2 regions of the Heyndrickxia acidicola genome follow, and region 1 is predicted to be linked to the other one. Evidence: riboswitches for the same ligand, from Rfam matches in the RefSeq annotation. Region 1 holds a riboswitch; the other holds the start of a gene.
What was found. Region 1 has a riboswitch for glycine ahead of gcvT (glycine cleavage system aminomethyltransferase GcvT). Riboswitches for the same ligand answer to the same signal wherever they lie in the genome.
Positions count from the first base shown of each region.

Region 2: linked by a shared signal. The riboswitch ahead of A5N88_RS13890 (amino acid permease) and the one ahead of gcvT (glycine cleavage system aminomethyltransferase GcvT) in region 1 are both predicted to bind glycine.

Region 1 is NZ_KV440953.1:354,944-361,266, forward strand. It holds gene A5N88_RS01605 (YqzE family protein) at 1-22, shown strand, start outside; gene A5N88_RS01610 (YqhG family protein) at 93-899, opposite strand; gene A5N88_RS01615 (DEAD/DEAH box helicase) at 868-2,574, opposite strand; glycine riboswitch at 2,815-2,905, shown strand; glycine riboswitch at 2,909-2,987, shown strand; gene gcvT (glycine cleavage system aminomethyltransferase GcvT) at 3,127-4,233, shown strand; gene gcvPA (aminomethyl-transferring glycine dehydrogenase subunit GcvPA) at 4,253-5,602, shown strand; gene gcvPB (aminomethyl-transferring glycine dehydrogenase subunit GcvPB) at 5,595-6,323, shown strand, end outside.
Region 2 is NZ_KV440953.1:2,967,061-2,973,383, reverse strand. It holds gene A5N88_RS13910 (MFS transporter) at 1-1,099, opposite strand, end outside; gene A5N88_RS13905 (MarR family winged helix-turn-helix transcriptional regulator) at 1,601-2,044, opposite strand; gene A5N88_RS13900 (gamma-glutamyltransferase) at 2,393-2,848, shown strand; gene A5N88_RS26160 (gamma-glutamyltransferase) at 2,770-3,018, shown strand; gene A5N88_RS13895 (hypothetical protein) at 3,083-3,622, shown strand; glycine riboswitch at 3,895-3,973, shown strand; gene A5N88_RS13890 (amino acid permease) at 4,131-5,507, shown strand; gene A5N88_RS13885 (iron-containing alcohol dehydrogenase) at 5,691-6,323, shown strand, end outside.

The DNA of each region.
Region 1 (6,323 bases):
AATGTTACTGAAACGAAAGTAGAACCAGCCGGGTACGGCTGGTTCATTTATTTAAGGGGTATCTCATGAACGCAAGCAAAAACTGCCTTGTTTTAATTCTGCTGCGGAATATGGCTGTCTATAAGATAAAATAAACCGCCATTAATAATTTCAATGTGAATTTTAGGCTCATATTGCTCTCTTAAAGCCTGCTTTTCTATTTCGAAGGCTTCCGGCTTTTCATCCATATCCTCGTAAAAATGGTTCAATAATGCCAAATCTTCTTCCCATCTTTGAATGGCGGATTCTGCCCATGAGGCATCTTCATTGGTGATTTCTGTTTGTAAAAATTTTTCTATTCGCATCACACCGCTCTTAGGCATAATAATCGGACTCAAGGTAAAATAAAGATCCGGAATTTTGGGAGATAGTGTTTTCCCTTCAAGGTGTGTTTGGAATTCTTCGACTAAAACACCATTAATCAAATTTAAACCAAAAGAACGGAAAACATCCCGTTTACGGTCACATTGATAGGATACTTTCAAGTTCAATCCAAGCCAGGGAAATAAAGATTTCTGCCTTTCTTTTTGAAGAACGTCTTCCTCGTATAAACGAATATAATGGGCAAATTTTTTGGTTGACTGAAAAATTTGATGAAGACGCGGAGCACCAAAATGAAGTGCCTCCCCCTTTATTGTCTCATCGGCTTTGTTACTGTCCGTTATGAGGGTCAGCTTCATAGGGTTGGGCATTCCTCCTGTCTTTTCAAGATAATGCCAGTAAAAAGGACGGTTCATTAATTCCTTATCTAAATCAATCGTTAATTGAACGGTTAAGTAACCCGCCTTATTCTCGAGAAATTCACATTGATTGGCATGAAAATATTTTTCAAGATATTGATGAATTTCCTCCTGCTGCACGGTAATCTTCCTCCATTCCTTGTTCCAGACTTTCTGCGAATTGAATCATTTCTGTTAAGTTGTCCATTTTAATTTTCATTTCACCCTCTGTTTTCGAGTGCTTGAAAATGTCCAATAAATGGTCTTCTAATTTTCCAAAATCTAATTTTGTTAAAATATCATCCAATTCTCCGATAACACGTTCAAATAAGTGGATCTTTTCATACAACAGCTTAAGGATATGATCCTCCACTGTATGTTTCGTTGCAAAATTATAGATGTGTACATCCTCCGTTTGCCCGAGGCGGTGAACCCTTCCGATTCTTTGCTCTAGTCGCATTGGATTCCAAGGAAGATCAAAATTAATCATATGGTGGCAGAATTGGAGGTTAATTCCTTCTCCTCCAGCCTCAGTTGCAATGAGAACTTGTACATGCTTTTGAAATAGCTCTCTCATCCAGTCTTTTTTCCCTCTTTTAAAGCCTCCGCGAAATGGAACCGAGTTGATGCCATTTTGTCTTAAAAACCATTGCAGGTATAGCTGAGTAGCTCTGTATTCTGTGAAAATAATGACTTTATCATTTATGTTTTTTATTAATTCAAGTGTTTTTTCTGCCTTTGAGTTTTTGGTGATATCTTCAATTTTTTTTATTAAAAAGGCAATTTTCTCTTCATAAGCAGGAGAGGGTGCTTCCTGTTTCTTTAACATATTTTTTAAAGTATAGTAGACAGCTTCTCTGCTTGAGCAGGCTTCTCTTTGGAGGGTCATTAATGAAAAACCTGCATTTGCTGCTGGGCTTTCCGAATCACGGAGGATTTGCAGGGCATCATAAAGCGCCCTTTCCTCTTTAGAAAAGTCAATCAGCACCGTCTGTACATGGCGTTTTGTCCATTCTATCCCGGTATCAGCCCTGCGATTTCGAATCATGACTTTATTTACCAAGTGACGTAAATGTTCATCCTCATTAATCGAACGGTCTCCTTTTTTGTATTTATCCATAAAAAAGGATTCATTTCCAAGGTGGCCGGGTTTTAATAAGGAAACAAGATGGAAAATCTCATCGATACGGTTTTGAATTGGAGTAGCGGTTAACAATAAACAAAATTTCTTTTTAAGATTTTGAACGAATTCGTAGTTTTTAGTTTTATGGTTTTTTAGCTTATGGGCTTCATCAATAATTACAAGATCGTAATTTTGTTCATAAATGATTTCTCGGTGAGGGCTTCTCTTGGCAGTGTCAATAGAGGACACCACACAATCGCACTGTTCCCAGACATAGCTTTTTTTCTGGGCTATTGCGGGAATATAAAATTTTGTATTTAATTCAAATGCCCATTGGGAAACAAGAGAAGCGGGAACTAAAATTAATACTTTTTTAACGAGTCCGCGAATCATATATTCCTTTAAAATTAAGCCAGCTTCAATCGTTTTACCGAGGCCCACCTCATCTGCAAGAATGGCTTTCCCATTCATATTTTCGACTACCTGTTTGGCGACCTCCAGCTGATGGGGAAGGGGTTTGAGGCCGGATAAATGCTTTGGAGCCTGCAATCCCTCGAATTCTGGAATAATATGGTGCTTTTCCATTTCAATGGCCAGTTTATAAAGCTCCCAATTGCCCCATGGACCATCGTTTTGAAAGCGCTGTAATAACTCTTCTCCCCAGGATTGGTCAAAATTAATGCTAATATCCATGCTGAGACTCTCCTTTTTTAAAAATAAACGAATGTTTATGGTTTTTTGATGAAAAACATTCGGTTTTTCGGCGAAAATTAGGTAGAAATTTTATGAAAAGTTTAAAAAAAGATTGCTAAAAATAGATGTTTAATGATAGGATGAAAATAGTTTTAAAGCTTATAAATAAAGGACATATCAAAAGACTTTCTTGCTAGTGTTTTTTATCAGTATGCCCATTATTAAATTAAATATAGGCGAATGATGACATGGGGAGAGACTGCGTATGCAGCGCCGAAGGAGCAAGCAACATGGTTGTGAATCTCTCAGGCAAAAAGACACATGTCGGACGCAGCTCTGGAGAGAGCTTTCTTATGAAAGAAAGCCACCCACGAGGAAAACCTTTTGGTAAACTTTCAGGTGCCAGGACAGAGAACAGAAAACACTTAGGGGTTATTCTGTCTTTTTTTATGTCTAAATTTTAAAACAAATGCAGCTTTAGATGTCAGCTAAACACAGGTTTGATAATTGAACCAAACACAAACAATACGGGATGCGACAGGGGGAAGCTCGGTGGAAGAATTAAAAAGGACACCACTATTTGAAGTCTACAAGGAATATGGCGGAAAAACCATTGACTTTGGAGGATGGGAATTGCCTGTTCAATTTTCAAGCATTAAACAGGAGCATCAGGCAGTAAGGTCAAATGCCGGCTTATTCGATGTATCACACATGGGAGAATTTACGGTAAAGGGTGCAGACAGTCTGTCATTTTTACAGAAGATGCTGACAAATGATGTTTCCAAGCTATCCGATGGCGGGGCGCAATATACGGCGATGTGCTATGAAAACGGCGGAACGGTAGATGATTTACTTGTTTACAAGTGCAAGGACCAGGATTATTTATTAGTTGTAAATGCTTCTAATATTGAAAAAGACTTTGAGTGGTTAAAACAGCATATTGAAGGAGATGTCATCCTGACAAATATCTCAGCTGAAATCTCGCAGTTAGCTATACAGGGTCCAAAGGCTGAGCGTATCCTTCAAAAGCTTGTCAAAGACACGGATTTATCTGAAATCAAGCCCTTTAAATTCAAAGAAAAAGTAAATGTGGATGGAGCTGTTGCCCTGGTTTCCCGGACAGGCTATACCGGAGAAGACGGGTTTGAGATCTATTCCCAGTCAGGTGATGCAGTCCATTTATGGAAGGCACTGCTTGCTGCCGGAGAAGAAGAAGGAATTCTTCCTTGCGGCCTGGGCGCAAGGGATACGCTTCGCTTTGAAGCAACTCTCGCACTTTATGGGCAGGAACTATCCAAAGATATCAGTCCGCTGGAAGCAAAAATTGGCTTTGCTGTGAAATTGGATAAAGACAGTGACTTTATTGGAAAAGAAGCACTTAAAAGCCAGAAAGAAAATGGAGTGCCAAGGAAGCTTGTGGGGATTGAAATGCTGGAACGCGGAATTCCACGACATGGATATAAAGTCTTTGCAAATGGTCAGGAGATCGGCGAGGTGACAACAGGCACCCAGTCTCCAACTCTTGAGAAAAGCATTGGGCTTGCTCTTGTAAAAGCAGAGTATAGTGAAATTGGCAGCCAGCTCGAGGTGGAAATACGCGGGAAACGTCTGAAAGCAGCCGTTATATCAACACCATTTTATAAAATAGTAAAACAGTAGGATGGGAGAGAATTCACGTATGGCAAAGCATCGTTACTTACCAATGACAGAACAAGACCAAAACGAGATGCTAAAAACAATAGGGGTTTCATCTGTTGATGAATTGTTTAGTGATATTCCGGAAAAAGTCCGCTTTAAAGGGCAATACAATATTAAACCGGCAAAATCCGAAACTTCATTATTAAAAGAACTGTCTAAGCTTGCTTCTAAAAATGCAGACCTAAAAAGCCATGCTTCTTTTTTAGGGGCAGGTGTATATGATCATTACATTCCAACGATTGTGGATCACGTTATTTCCAGATCTGAATTCTATACTGCTTATACACCATATCAGCCTGAGATTTCTCAAGGTGAATTGCAGGCCATTTTTGAGTTTCAAACCATGATTTGTGAACTTACCGGGATGGACGTGGCCAATTCCTCCATGTACGACGGCGGAACAGCGTTAGCTGAAGCAGCAATGCTTTCATGCGGCCATACACGCAAAAAAAAGGTGCTTGTATCGAAGACAGTTCATCCTGAATCAAGAGATGTTCTCTTTACATATGCAAAGGGCCAGGGCATTGAAGTAATTGAGATACCCCATCAAAACGGCTTAACGGATATCCATGCATTAAAAGAATTAATGGATGAAAATGTGGCGGCAGTGGTTGTCCAATATCCTAACTTCTTTGGACAAATAGAAAGGTTAAAGGATTTAGAACCGATTGTACATGAAATGAAGTCGCTGATGGTCGTGTCCAGCAATCCTCTTGCATTAGGTGCGCTTACGCCTCCTGGAAAGCTTGGTGCCGACATTGTAGTTGGCGACGCACAGGTTTTTGGTATTCCGGCTGCCTATGGTGGTCCACACTGCGGATATTTCTCAGTTACATCTAAGCTAATGCGAAAGTTACCAGGCAGACTCGTTGGGCAAACGATTGACGAAAATGGTAAAAGAGGCTTTGTTTTAACATTGCAGGCTCGTGAGCAGCATATCCGCCGGGATAAGGCTACTTCAAACATTTGTTCAAATCAGGCATTAAATGCTCTTGCTGCATCTGTAGCAATGACAGCTCTTGGAAAAAAAGGCGTAAAAGAAATGGCTCTACAAAATATTTATAAAACAGAATATGCCAAATCACAGTTCAAGGAAAAGGGAATTGAGGTTGTTTTTGAAAATGGCAATTTCAATGAATTTGTGATTAATACCCGAAGTCCTGTAAAGGAAATAAATCAGCAGCTTCTAGAAAAAGGCATTATTGGGGGCTATGATTTAGGCCGTAATTATAAAGAATTAGAGAATCATATGCTTGTAGCAGTAACAGAAATGCGTACGAAAGAAGAAATTGATGAGTTCGTAAAGGAATTGGGGGATCGCCATGAATAATAACCAAGAAATGCCGCTAATTTTTGAACGATCAACGGAAGGGCGTATTGGATACAGCCTTCCTGAACTGGATGTGCCAAAAGTGAATGTTGACCAGTTGATTCCATCTGATTATATACGTACGGAAGAGCCAGGTCTTCCTGAAATCTCAGAGCTGGATATTATGAGACATTATACACTTCTGTCGAAAAATAATCATGGTGTGGATTCAGGCTTTTATCCGCTTGGTTCTTGTACTATGAAATATAATCCTAAAATCAATGAATCTGTAGCACGCTTTCCTGGTTTCGCTCATATCCACCCCTTGCAGGAGGAAAGCTCTGTACAGGGTGCTCTTGAATTAATGTATGATTTGCAGGAGCACTTAATTGAAATTACCGGAATGGACGAGGTTACACTTCAGCCTGCAGCAGGTGCACATGGGGAATGGACAGGGCTGATGATGATTCGTTCTTTCCATGAGGCTAATGGAGACATGAAAAGAACAAAGGTCATTGTCCCGGATTCAGCACATGGTACCAACCCTGCATCTGCTACAGTAGCAGGTCTTGAGACTGTTACGGTTAAATCAAATGAAGAAGGCTTGGTAGATCTGGAGGATTTGAGGCGCCTTGCCGGACCGGACACAGCTGCGCTTATGCTGACAAACCCAAATACACTCGGTCTCTTTGAAAGGGATATTGTAGAGATAGCTGAAATCATCCACGGTGTAGGCGGAAAG
Region 2 (6,323 bases), 2.6 Mb from region 1:
ATTGATATAAGGTTGTGTTTTCTCCTAAAATTGTTAAACGATAAGAAGCTAAAATCATACACATACATCCCAGTACAAAAAGGGGACCGCCACCTATCCGGTCAAAAAAAGATGCAGCTAAGATTGCTGCTAATGCAACACTAATTACAAGACCGAAATAAACTGAAGGCATCGCATTGGCGTCAAATTGGCTTACGACGCGCATCCAATATCCAAGTCCAGACATTGCCACAAGCATTAGGAGGTTAGATCCAATTGCTATAATTGCCCCTAGAATAGATCGGAATGAACGAATAAGTCGGAAGTTTACAAGGGGCTTTGAAACATTTAGTTCGACAATCAAAAAATTAATAAATAAAACTATGGTAAGACAGGCGGGCATTATTACTGACGGAGAACGAAATCCATAAGGTAGAATATTTGAAAGTGTAATCGCAGTGAAAATCCCCAGTAAAAACAATACAATTAATCCAAGAGCGTCAAATCTTTCTCTGTGACCAATCTTAGGCGTATTGTTATTAGATTGGGTGGGGACTGGAAAGGCGTGTTTAGGCAAGCCTTTCCCAACTATGACCGCAATGATGGCAGATAAAGCACATGCGATAAATAGCCAACGCCACGAATCGTACTCCTGTGAAAGAGACCCGAGGATGGCACCAATCGAAACTGAACCAAATAAGATCGATAGAAGGATACCCAATACACGATTTCTTCGTTCCGCAGGGTATTCAATAAATAACAGCGGTACTAGGACCATTAGTTGGGTTCCTGTCAATGCCCCTTCAATTGAGCGGCTGAATGCCAAAACAAACGTGTTAGAAGAGATGGCAGATATGATAAACGTAAGAGCAGAAATAACTTGCGAGCTATAAAAAGAAAGTCTTATTCCGAATTTTCGACTAAGGACAGGACCTAACGGGATGAATACCGCAAATGCAATATTCGAGATAATAGAGATATCCATTGTCGAGTAACTGCTCGAACCAAATGAATTTTGAATGATAGCTTGTATTTGCATAAACCCCGACATAATCAACAAATTTGGGCCAATAGAAAATATCATGGCTAAAATGACAATCCAATACTTAGGTAACTTCAAATTCAGTCTCCTTTCTGTTAATAAAAAATCCCCATCTTTAAGACATAGTGCAAGTCCTATATAGTATGCAACATTATACTTAAGTTAAAATCCTAATTTAAACTTATCTAAGTATTGGAGATCGTTAATTCTGTTTTTTTGCATTACATATAACAATTAACAAACAAGAACGTATCTTTGGTGCGTTCTTGTTTATATTTGTATTTTGTGCATTCTTAATTTACAATTTTAACAATGTGTTTAATGTTTACACCAGTTTTTGAATCCTCGAAGGCTTTATTAATATCCTCAAATAGAACTTGACAAGTTTATCGAATGGAAATTCACCTTCTTTATAATACTTAACTATTGTGGAATAAGTAATTGAGGGACTCAGTCACCTTGTACTGTTCCTAAGATTTTGTTACCTTCCATTAAAATATCATTTATGATGTTTAGAGTAACGTCACCGGACATTCCTCCCTGTTTTTATTTGTCTGGAAATGTAATCTCTAGGCAGCATCAGGAGTTTTTAAAGTACGACTCCTCCAAAATATTGCTCGTCATCTTTGCGAAAATCCTTCGAAGTTCGATAAGTTCGTTTTCCGTTATCCCTGCGGTTACATTTTTATGTGTTCTTTGAAGAGCTGGCACAACCAAACTTTCAAGCTGTTTGCCTTCATCAGTTAGATGAACCTTAAAGGTGCGTTTATCTGTCGGGTCATCGACTTTTTTGATATAACCTTTTCCTTCGAGGCTAGCAATCATTCTGGCAATACTGGCTTTGTCCTTATTGAGTTGGGATACAAACTTATTAGGTGATATACCATCCTGTCCCCAAAGCATTAGCAATATTAGACTCTGCTCTGTTGCAAGATTAAAGGGTTCTAACCGTTTCTTTGCATAATTTGAAATGATTAAGTGCAATTTTCTTATTTCGATCCCAATATTGTCATTTAAGTTCAAAGTCGGTCCCTCCGGAGAATAGTTGATTAAACAACGTTGATTCATCAACAATAGGATATTTAAATCTCAATGTCAATTGATCTTGATTAAATACCTTTTAATAATTGGGACCATAGAACATCCTATAATTTTTAGAGCTTATTGAAAAATAGGTACCTAAAGGTAAGAAGTATGTCTTAAAGAGCATGTCATGCAGCACAATCCTCAAAACGTTAATTTATGGGTAATTAGATGGCTCTCAATCATTTTTTGTTGGAGGTCTTTTTTATGTCTGAAAACTGCTCTTGAGGAAATTTTAACCATCTAGCAGCTGCTTGCTTAGCAGTTGTCGAGCCGACTGCCAATGGTATTGGAGGAGATGCCTTTGCTCTTGTGTGGATAAAAGGAGAGCTTCACGGTATAAATGCCAGCGGTCCTTCTCCAAAGGCTATATCCATTGAAGCAGTTAAAGAAAGAGGCTTCAAGGAAATGCCAAAGCATGGACTTATACCAGTAACAGTTCCCGGTGCTCCCTCCGCATGGGCTGCGTTGTCAAAACTTTTGGCAGGCTACCGCTTTTGGAAGTGCAAAAGCCAGCAATTGTATATTCTGAAAATGGTTATCTCCTACCCCAAATATTGGGGGCATGCCTATGAGGTTTTTAAAAAGAAATTTATAGGTGACGAATATAAAGGTTGGTTTGATACAATTGCCCCTCTAGGGAAGGCACCTGTCAGTGGTGAAATGTGGAGCTCAAAAGATCATGCAAGCACGCTCCGCTCGATGGGGGAAACATTGCAGAGAGTTTTTACCTTGGTGAATTAGCTAGAAAAATCGTCAGCTTTTCCAAACAGTATAAAGGATTTTTATCTGCCGACGACTTAGCTCAATATCATCCTGAGTGGGTCCAGCCTATTTCCGTTAACTACCGTGGCTATGATGTAAAACAAAGCAATTCACCAAAGGGGACTATTTTCTCAATTTCATTTATTTAAGTTTCAAAGGCTTTGAAATAGTCCAAACATGATAGTATAGAAAAAAGCTTAAAGGAGGATTACCATGAAAAAAAGTATCTTCTCTGCAGCTGGATGTGCACTAGCACTTGGACTGATTGCAGCGCCTGCTGCACATGCTTCAACTGCCCAGCCAAAAGAAAAAATGTCTGTTCATCACCCTGCCAGCAGTGCAGTCATCACGGCCATGGACGTAAAAAATATCAGCAAAAAAGCCCTGTCACCTAAGGGAAGTAGTCGTACAGCATTCCTTAACCATATTAATCAATATATCGATAATACGGATACCAATTTTCAGGAAATCGTACCAAAAATAGATGAATTTTACTCAAACACTGCTTCTGCTAAAAAGGAATTGGGTTTTTATAAGTCCACATTGAAAAAACTTAAAGCTAATTCTCATCAGCTGACAGGCTATAAAAATCAGCTGGACCAAGTTTCAAAGCAATCCGGCCAAAAAGTATATTTAGCGCCGTTTTATAATGAAATCAGCAATTTACAGTCCAGTATTGTATATGAAACGAAAAAATTAAATCATACTCATGCTAATTTTGTCCCTACTTACTCATCAGGTAATAATGCTTAAGCAGAAGGATAGATCATCATACGTAAAAAGAGCTTCCGGTCGGGAGCTTTTTTTGTAGGAAAGAAATGATGATATACACTGTTAAAAAAGCATCTTTTAATGTAATAATAGATCCATTTTCTTCTATTAACCCCAATCTCCTTTCCTTGACCTATAAATCTGCCATTGATATAATGAGGAAACTATCAGTGAAGAGTATAAATGCAAGATTGCATTTATACAGAACAATCAAATATTGAATAGCTATGATTGCTGGGGATAAAACTCCAGCAGGAGCAGTTTCTGGAGAGACCGCAATAGTGGCGGCGCCGAAGGGTTCACAATCTCAGGCAGAAGGACAGAAGTATAATGAGTGTTATTTATTATTCTTTGAAGAGTAATAGAATTGTATTTGTTATATGGACATCTAAAAGAGATTGGAGAACTGCTCCGATCTCTTTTTATTTTGGCTTTGCTATGAATAAAGCCTGTAGTACAAAGAGAAATATACAAACGGGGGTAATTTGGGATGGCACAGGATGAACTTAAAAGAGAGCTGAAAACAAGACACATACAATTGATCGCCATTGGAGGCACCATTGGTACGGGGTTATTTTTGGGCTCGGGCAAAGCGATACAATTGGCCGGCCCTTCTATTTTGTTCGCTTATTTAATTGTCGGAATTGCGCTGTTTTTTGTGATGAGAGCTTTAGGAGAATTGCTTTTATCCAATGCGGGGTATCAGTCCTTTACCGATTTTGCCGCAGAGTATATTGGCCCCTGGGCAGGTTTTGTAACAGGGTGGACCTATTGGTTTTGCTGGATTATGACGGCAATGGCTGACATCATTGCGGTGGGTGTATATGTGCGTTATTGGTTCAATATCCCGCAATGGATTCCGGCATTAATCTGTTTACTGGTTTTATTGTTAGTAAATTTGTTGACTGTTAAGCTTTTTGGAGAACTGGAATTTTGGTTTGCAATTATTAAAGTGGTCACCATTCTGGCGTTAATCATCATTGGGGTTATTTTGCTTGTGATGGGGTTTCATACAGATACAGGAACGGTTTCGGTAAAAAACCTTTGGGGTCATGGCGGATTCTTCCCGCATGGGGTATCCGGCTTTATGTTCTCTTTTCAAATGGTCGTTTTTGCGTTTGTTGGAGTGGAATTAATAGGGGTATCAGCTGCAGAAACAGCCAATCCAGAGAGGAACATTCCATCTGCAATCAATAAAATTCCGTTGAGAATTCTATTTTTCTATGTAGGAGCTCTATTTATCATTCTCTGTATTAATCCATGGAATCAATTAATTGAGTCAAGCAGTCCTTTTGTCAAAACTTTTACCCTTGTAGGGATTCCAGTTGCAGCTGGAATCATTAACTTTGTAGTCTTAACATCTGCGGCATCTGCCTTTAACAGCGGTTTATTTTCGACAAGCAGAATTTTATATAATCTAAGCAGACAAAATGATGGACCGCGAAGCCTTTCGAAATTGAATAAAAGCCATGTGCCCGGCAGAGCATTGCTGACATCGGCCATTGTTCTCTCAGGCGGAGCTCTATTGAGCAAGTTAATTCCAGGACAGGCTTTCAGCATTGTCACTACGATTAGTGCAATATGTTTTATCTGGGTGTGGGGGATTATCTTAATTTCGCATATCCGATATTCAAAGCTGCGGCCGGATTTAAGAAAAAAATCAATTTTTAAAGCACCGTTAACTCCTTTTATTAATTATGTTATTCTTGCGTTATTTGTTTTTATATTAATCATCATGTTATTTGCTGAAGCTACACGCTTAGCGGTGATGCTGACACCGATATGGTTTGTGCTGTTAATTGTCTTGTATTTATATAGAAATAAAGCAATTAAACAATTAAAAGATAATCATAAGCCCATTGTTTAAACATACTGGACCTGTTGTTTTATCTCTATTTCTCTAGTTTGCCCGAACCTTAATGGGATCGGGCTTTTTTTTATTCTATTACTGGTATCGGAAGGATTTGAGGCAGAAGCTTCGAATAATAGGGTAGATAGGTTTCAATTGCCTGATGAAAAAAAGAAACACAGCAGAAAGGGCGTAACCAAAATGATGAGCTACAGCTATTTTTGTAATACGAGAATTGAAATGGGAATGGGGAAATCATTAGAGTTGCCCATTTTTCTTCGCTCTATCTCTACAGGATCATCCCTCTTATTAGTGAGTGACCCGGGAGTGGTGAAGGCAGGATTAGTAAAGCCGGTCCAAGAATCGCTGGAGAAATCCGGATACCGTGTTGTTCTGTTTGATCGTCTCTCCCAAAATCCGAGGGATACTGAATGTCTGGAAGGGGCTAAGCTGTATAGGGGACAAAAAATGGAGGCAGTAGTGGCAATAGGAGGAGGAAGCGCCATGGACACGGGTAAAGCGATCGCATTACTGGGACCGAATGGCGGTACACCAATCGAATATATTGAAGGGAAACGGCCTTATGCCAATATTGCTCCGATTATCTGTGTCCCTACCACCGCAGGAACCGGATCTGAAGTGACACGATCATCCGTTATTACAGAAGCTGCCACGCACCGTAAACTGACACTCAAAGATGCCGCATTACGTCCGGCACTTGCTGTGCTGGATCCACAACTGACATTCTCCGTCCCCCAGAGTGTGACTGCTGCGACGGGTGTGGATGCCTTGGTCCATGCAATCGAAGGTTCTACCTGCAAAATAACCAACCCG